Labrys monachus: one gene and its partner. The protein of the gene in region 1 interacts with the protein of each later gene in a pairwise test. Links are inferred from orthologs where the notes say so. Each region holds a gene or a part of one and is shown on either strand. Other genes may lie near its edges.

What was found.
Region 2: the proteins of J3R73_RS24710 (region 1) and J3R73_RS17880 interact in binary tests that used the Escherichia coli proteins (3 or more experiments, as listed by UniProt). The link is inferred for Labrys monachus from one-to-one orthologs.

What each region holds. Positions count from the first base shown.
Region 1 is NZ_JAUSVK010000001.1:5,401,783-5,404,874, forward strand. Bases 201-2,976 are described here. They hold J3R73_RS24710 (2Fe-2S iron-sulfur cluster-binding protein), read right to left. Parts: upstream 1,861-2,976; coding sequence 1,540-1,860; downstream 201-1,539. Other genes in these bases: J3R73_RS24700 (hypothetical protein), read right to left, coding at 201-355; dgcA (N-acetyl-D-Glu racemase DgcA), read right to left, coding at 560-1,543; J3R73_RS24715 (apolipoprotein A-IV repeat region-like domain-containing protein), read left to right, coding at 2,262-2,976. Outside these bases: more of J3R73_RS24700, read right to left, coding at 1-200; more of J3R73_RS24715, read left to right, coding at 2,977-3,092. UniProt on the Escherichia coli protein: Ferredoxin are iron-sulfur proteins that transfer electrons in a wide variety of metabolic reactions. Although the function of this ferredoxin is unknown it is probable that it has a role as a cellular electron transfer protein.
Region 2 is NZ_JAUSVK010000001.1:3,924,354-3,927,593, forward strand. Bases 145-3,068 are described here. They hold J3R73_RS17880 (HesB/IscA family protein), read right to left. Parts: upstream 1,834-3,068; coding sequence 1,456-1,833; downstream 145-1,455. Other genes in these bases: J3R73_RS17865 (DsbA family protein), read right to left, coding at 161-685; J3R73_RS17870 (DUF1467 family protein), read right to left, coding at 768-1,052; J3R73_RS17875 (TfoX/Sxy family protein), read right to left, coding at 1,065-1,427; J3R73_RS17885 (SUF system Fe-S cluster assembly protein), read right to left, coding at 1,955-2,338; J3R73_RS17890 (cysteine desulfurase), read right to left, coding at 2,350-3,068. Also shown: J3R73_RS17860 (DUF2842 domain-containing protein), read left to right, coding at 1-44; more of J3R73_RS17890, read right to left, coding at 3,069-3,240. UniProt on the Escherichia coli protein: Is able to transfer iron-sulfur clusters to apo-ferredoxin. Multiple cycles of [2Fe2S] cluster formation and transfer are observed, suggesting that IscA acts catalytically.

The DNA of each region.
Region 1 (3,092 bases):
GTTCGCGCGGTTCGATATCCGCCTCGATGCGGATGGCCTGGGAAGCCGACGCCGACATGCGCCGGATCGCCGCACCCGCGGTATCGGCCGAAAGCGGTATTTCCGCCTCGGCGATTGCCCGGGCGATATTCGCCATTCCCTTGGCGACCTCGCTGCGGGCATCCGTCGAAGCGGCGCTTTCGACCAGACGCTCCAGTCGGTGTATGGCGGCAAGCACCGCCGCCGTGTCGGCATTGCGATTCCGGCGGGCATATTCGGCCAGGAACCAGCGACCGCGCGCCGTTTCCATGACTGCCGCCTCGATGGCACCATAATCCTCTTCGCTCAGGAGAGGCTGCGGCGGAACCGGTTGCATCAAATGGCGCTCGTCAATTTAAGAACACGGGCATGAAAATATTAACGAATCACTCGAAGGCGAGTGTTACCTCTCTATAAGGCATACGGCCGGGGAGAGCTAACGCCCCGCCGAGTTTTCCCCGATGCCGTTGTTTCGTTCAAGGACCGCACCGGCCGCGACGCCCGTCCGTCGCCGCGCCCTGCCGAACCGCCGTCTCCGGGGTCAGCCCCAGAGGGCAGGATCGGGCGGATGGACAGTGCTGCCTTCATAGAGCAGGCCGGCTTGGCGGTCCTTCGCCAGCAGGAGCGGCCCGTCGAGGTCGACGACACGGGCCTGGCCGGCCAGGAGCAGCGCCGGCGCCATCGCCAGCGAGGTTCCGACCATGCATCCGATCATCAGGTCGAAGCCGAGAGCGGAGGCGTCGCGGGCCAGCGCGATCGCTTCGGTCAGGCCGCCGGCCTTGTCGAGCTTGATGTTGATCGCGTCGTAACGCCCCGCCAGTCCGGGTAGGGAGGCCCGGTCATGCAGCGATTCGTCGGCGCAGACCGGGACGATGCGCTCGATTTCGGCAAGGGCGGCGTCCTCCGAGGCCGGCAGGGGCTGCTCGATCAGCACGACGCCGGCCTGTGCGCAGGCGGCGAAGTTGCGGGCGAGGTCGTCCGCCCGCCATCCCTCATTGGCATCGACGATCAGGCTCGAATGCGGTGCGTTGCGCCGCACCGCCGCGATGCGCGCGGCATCGTCGGGCCTGCCGAGCTTCACCTTCAGCAGGGGCCGGTGCGCCGCGGCGGCGGCCGCCTCGCCCATGGCGTCGGCATCTCCGAGGGAGAGCGTATAGGCCGTCGTCACCGGGCGAGGCTGCGGCAGCCCGGCCAACTGCCAGACCGGCCGGCCGGCGATCTTCGCCTCAAGGTCCCACAGCGCGCAATCGACCGCATTGCGTGCGGCGCCCGGGGGCATCGAGCGCTGCAGCGCGTCCCGGCTTGCCTCCGCCTCGATGGCGGCCCGCTGCGCTTCGATGGCCTCGGCAATACCCTCCACCGTCTCGCCATAGCGGGCATAAGGCACGCATTCGCCCCGCCCGACATGATCGCCGCACGAGATTTCCACCACCACCACGACCGCTTCGGTGCGCGAGCCCCGCGCGATCGTGAAGACGGCTGCCAGCGGCCAGCGCTCCACGGCGATGGAAAGGCGCCGGCTCATGCCTGCTTCTCGGGCGTGGTGACGGTGAGGCCGTCGAGATTGTCGCGCACGCGGATCTGGCAGGACAGGCGAGATGTCGGCCGGACATCGAAGGCGAAGTCCAGCATGTCCTCCTCCATCGGCTCGGGCTCCCCGACCAGCGGCATGAAGGCCTCGTCGACATAGACATGGCAGGTCGCGCAAGCGCAGGCGCCTCCGCATTCGGCCAGAATGCCCGGAATGCCGTTACGGATGGCTGCTTCCATCACAGTCGAGCCGGCTTCGGCCTCGACCTCTCGAATCTGTCCCTTGTGATCGCGGAAATTGATTCTTACCATGGTGGGTCCCGGCTTTCGATAGAGGTTCTATACAGACCCGTCCGGCACGGTTCCAGTGTGGAGGGGCCCCGATTTCCGTCGGCAGAATCGCCGGAAAATCCAGGCCGGGCGCGCGAGGGCTGCGCTTATCCTGCTTGAATCAGGGGAAACTCCGAAATTAGACGGTTTTTTCGCGCTTCAAGAGTGGTAAAAAAGTCGTTAACGATGCTGTATGAAAGCTGCCGGCGGCGGTTTTAATTCGGGATCGCGCAGGATAGGATTTTAGTACGGCACCTGCGTCCTCGTTTCGGGGACCATGTGGCATCGCTTCATCCGAAGCGATGTGGAGACTGATGCCTCTGGTCGCGTGGATGATTTCGGGTTCACGCGGGCGGCGGCGATTAAGTGGCGTGAGGCACGTTATGTCGAAGAAGTCGAAGGTGCAGGATCCGGCCGACGCCGCCCTGTCTGCGATCGAGGAAGCGCTCAACATGAGCAAATCCGGCGCCGACGCGACAGACGGTGAGCGTGCTCAATTGCCCAAGGTCGACGACGGCTTCAATTTCGATATCGAGCCGGAGCCGAAGGCGCGGCCTTCCGTGTCGCGCGCTCAGGAAAAGCCCGCTGCGGTACGGGCGCCGGAGAAGGCCTTTGCCAGGGAGCGCCGCGCCCCGGCCAATGACGACCGGGCGAGCGTGGGGCAGTTGCTCCAGGCCCTGCAGCGCCGCCCGTCGCTGATGCCCTATTATATTGCTGTCGCCTTGAGCGCGCTGTGGTTCGCCGGCGGCATCTTCCTGTTGCGGGTGACGGGGAATATCCAGGTCGGCGCCCTCTTCAATCCGGCGACCTACCAGGCCAGCCCCGGCCTCGCGCTCGGCGTCCTCTCCATCCTGCTTCCGCCCGTCTTCTTCTTCGCCATGGCGGCGCTATTCTGGCGCGCCCAGGAGATGCGCTATGTGACGCGGTCCATGACCCAGGTCGCCCTGCGTCTGGCCGAGCCCGAAGGCGCGGCATCCGAATCCGTCACCTCGGTGGGCCAGGCGATCCGGCGCGAGGTCGCGGCCATGGGCGACGGCATCGACCGCGCCCTCGCCCGCGCGAGCGAGCTCGAGATCATGGTCCACAACGAGGTCTCCATGCTCGAGCGCTCCTATTCGGAGAGCGAGCAGCGCATCCGTTCGCTGGTCGAGGACCTGTCGGCGCAGCGCGAGGCCATCGTCGGCAATGCCGACCGCGTCCGCTCGGCCATCGTT
Region 2 (3,240 bases), 1.5 Mb from region 1 along the record:
GGATGGAAAAGCCGGCCCGCAAGGCGCCCGCCGACCGGCGGTGACATCTGCGGCTCGCCGGGTCCGACCGGGCGGCAGGTGCGGGACCGGCCTCGCGGACCCGCGATTCTCGGCCGGCAATGTGTAAGGGCGGACAGGATGTCCGCGCTCCCGGGAAGGGTCAGAGGCCTGCCGCCGCCAGCAACGCCGCGTGCAGCCCCCTGACGTCGCGCCGGCCGTCATAGCGCTGCCCGTTGACGAACAAGGTCGGCGTGGCGTTGACGCCGCTGTCGATGCCGCTGCGGAAATCCGCCTCGATACGATCGGCGAAGCGGTCGTTGAAGGCATCCGCCATCGCCGCTTCGCTCAAGCCGAGCCTGCGGCCATAGGCACGCAGCGAACGGTCGTCGAGCCTCTCCTGATTGTCGTAGAGGATGCGATGCATCGGCCAGAACCGGCCGATGTCATCGGCGGCTTCGGAGAACTCGGCGGCGCGATGGGCATGGGGATGCAGGCGCGTCACGGGAAAATGCCGGAACACATAGCGCAGCCGATCGCCCATGAGGTCGCGCACGGCGTCGATGACGCCCACCGTCTCCCCGCAATAGGGACATTCGAAATCGCCATATTCGACGAGCGTGACCGCCGCATCTGCGGGGCCCTGGGCGTGATCGCGCGGACCGACCGGCTGGGAAAGGGTGCTCACGCTCGACCTCCAGATCACGTGGGATAGGCTGGCGCCGGAAAGCGAGGGTTCGTGGCGGCGCCGTCGCCGGACGAGGCGCCGATCAGCCCCCTCGCCCGACCTCGACGGAGGCGGGACCGAAATCGAACAGCGTCTGGTAGAAGAGGTGGTGCGACACTACCACATAGACACAGGCAAAGAGAATGGCAGCGACAAGGGTCGTCAGGGCCGCCTTGCGCAGCAGCATCGGCCGCTGCGGAGCCGCCCCTTCGCTGCCGGGCACGACCTCGCCGGCCTCGAACTGGCTCTTGACGCCGAGCGGCAGGATGGCGAACAGCGTCATCCACCAGATGACGAAGAAGAGGGCGACCGAAAGCAGGGGCGACATGGCGTCCGTTTCTCAAGAAGTTGACCGCAAGGCCCTGGCACGACGTTGCCGAGGCCCTGCCTCGAATGCCCGCCGCGATGCGGCCAGCCCGAGCCTCGCCCATTTCAACGCCTGTTCGGGATCGTCGAGCGCTTCGTCCGGCAAGCTCCAATAGGGAAGGGTCACCGTTCGTGTCCTGCCCTGATAGGTGAACGGAGCGGAACCAGCCTGCTGGAACAGCGGGATGGTCTGCGCATCCGCCTTGATCCAGATCTGCTCGAAGGCGCCGAGCGCGAACACCCGTCCCTCCGAATAGAGCCCGACGCCGCCGAACAAGCGCCTGATGCTCAATTGCGGCAGGCCGGCGAAGAGATCACGCAGATGATCCGGATCCATCGTCGGCAAAGACCTCGATCGGCGGACCTCAGGGCGTCGCTTCCAACGCCGCGTCGGAAGCCGGCGTGATGGCGACCGATTCCCCGCAGCCGCAGGCGGATGTCTGGTTCGGATTGTTGAACACGAATTGCGCCGACAGCTTGTCGGTCTTGTAGTCCATCTCGGTGCCGAGCAGGAAAAGCACGGCCTTGGGGTCGATCAGGACCTTCACGCCCTTGTCCTCGACGATCTCGTCGAGAGGATGGACCGCCTCGGCATATTCCATCGTGTAGGACATGCCGGCACAACCGCCGTTCTTCACGCCGACCCGCACCCCTTCGAAGGGCCTGTCGGCGCCCGCCATGATGGACTTGATCTTCTCGGCCGCCGCATCCGTCAGCGACACGACTTTGAACTTGGGACGAATCTTGCTCACTTGCCACTCCAACAGCGCCGGGTTCAAGGCCCGGCCCTCGGACGATACGACCCCAATATAGGCTCGATTCCAGGACAATGCGAGGGCCTGGAGAATGCGAGCCCCTCGGCCCTCACCACATGTCGAGCGCCACGCGCGCCTCGTCCGACATGCGCGACTGGTCCCACGGCGGATCGAAGACCATGGTGACCTGCACGTCCGACACGCCGGGAACGCTCAGGACCGCGTTTTCGACCCAGCCGGGCATCTCCCCGGCGACGGGGCAGCCCGGCGCCGTCAGCGTCATGTCGATGGACACCTTGCGGTCATCCGCGATCTCGACGCGGTAGATCAGGCCGAGTTCATAGATGTCGGCGGGAATTTCGGGATCGTAGACCGTCTTCAGCGCCGCGACGATGCCATCGGTCAGCCGGTCTATCTCCTCGGGCGGCAGTGCGGTCGCACCGGCCACGGCGGGTTCATTGGGCCTGGTCTCGGCCAGATCTGCGTCGGCCATGAATGCCTCCGTCATGCAAAAAAGGTCTGCGCCTTGTTCAGCGCCTCGACGAGCATGTCGACCTCCTCGAGCGTATTGTAGAGCCCGAAGGAAGCACGGCATGTCGATGTCACGCCATATCGCGCCAAAAGCGGCTGGGCGCAATGCGTTCCCGCCCGCACCGCCACACCGTGGCGGTCGAGCACCGTGGCGACGTCATGCGCATGGGCGTTCTTCAGTTCGAACGATACGATGCCGCCCTTGCCCGGCGCCTCGCCGAAGATCCGGACCGAATTGAGCTTCGACAGCCGCTCACGGGCATAATGCAGCAGCTTCTCCTCATGTGCACGGATATTCTCGCGTCCGAGCGCCATCATGTAGTCCAGCGCCGCGCCGAGGCCGATGGCCTGGACGATGGGCGGCGTCCCCGCCTCGAAGCGATGCGGGGGAGCCGCATAGGTGACGTTGTCCTCGGTGACTTCGCCGATCATCTCGCCGCCGCCATTGAAAGGCGGCATCCGCTCGAGCCATTCCTTCTTGCCGTAGAGCACGCCGATGCCGGTCGGCCCGTAGACCTTGTGGCCGGTGAAGGCATAGAAATCGACATCGAGGTCCTGCACATCGACGTCGAGATGCACCGCGCCCTGGCTGCCGTCGGCGAGCACCGGGATGCCGCGGGCATGGGCCATCGCCACGATATCCTTGAGCGGCGTCACCGTGCCCAGCACATTCGACATATGGGTGATCGCCACGATCTTGGTGCGCGGCGTGAGCAGCCTTTCGAAGACTTCGAGGTCGAAGGAGCCGTCTTCGCGCACCGGCGCCCATTTCAGCACCGCGCCGGCCCGCTCGCGATGGAAATGCCAGGGCACCACGTTGGAATGATGCTCCATGATCGACAGCACGATCTCGTCGCCCTCGCC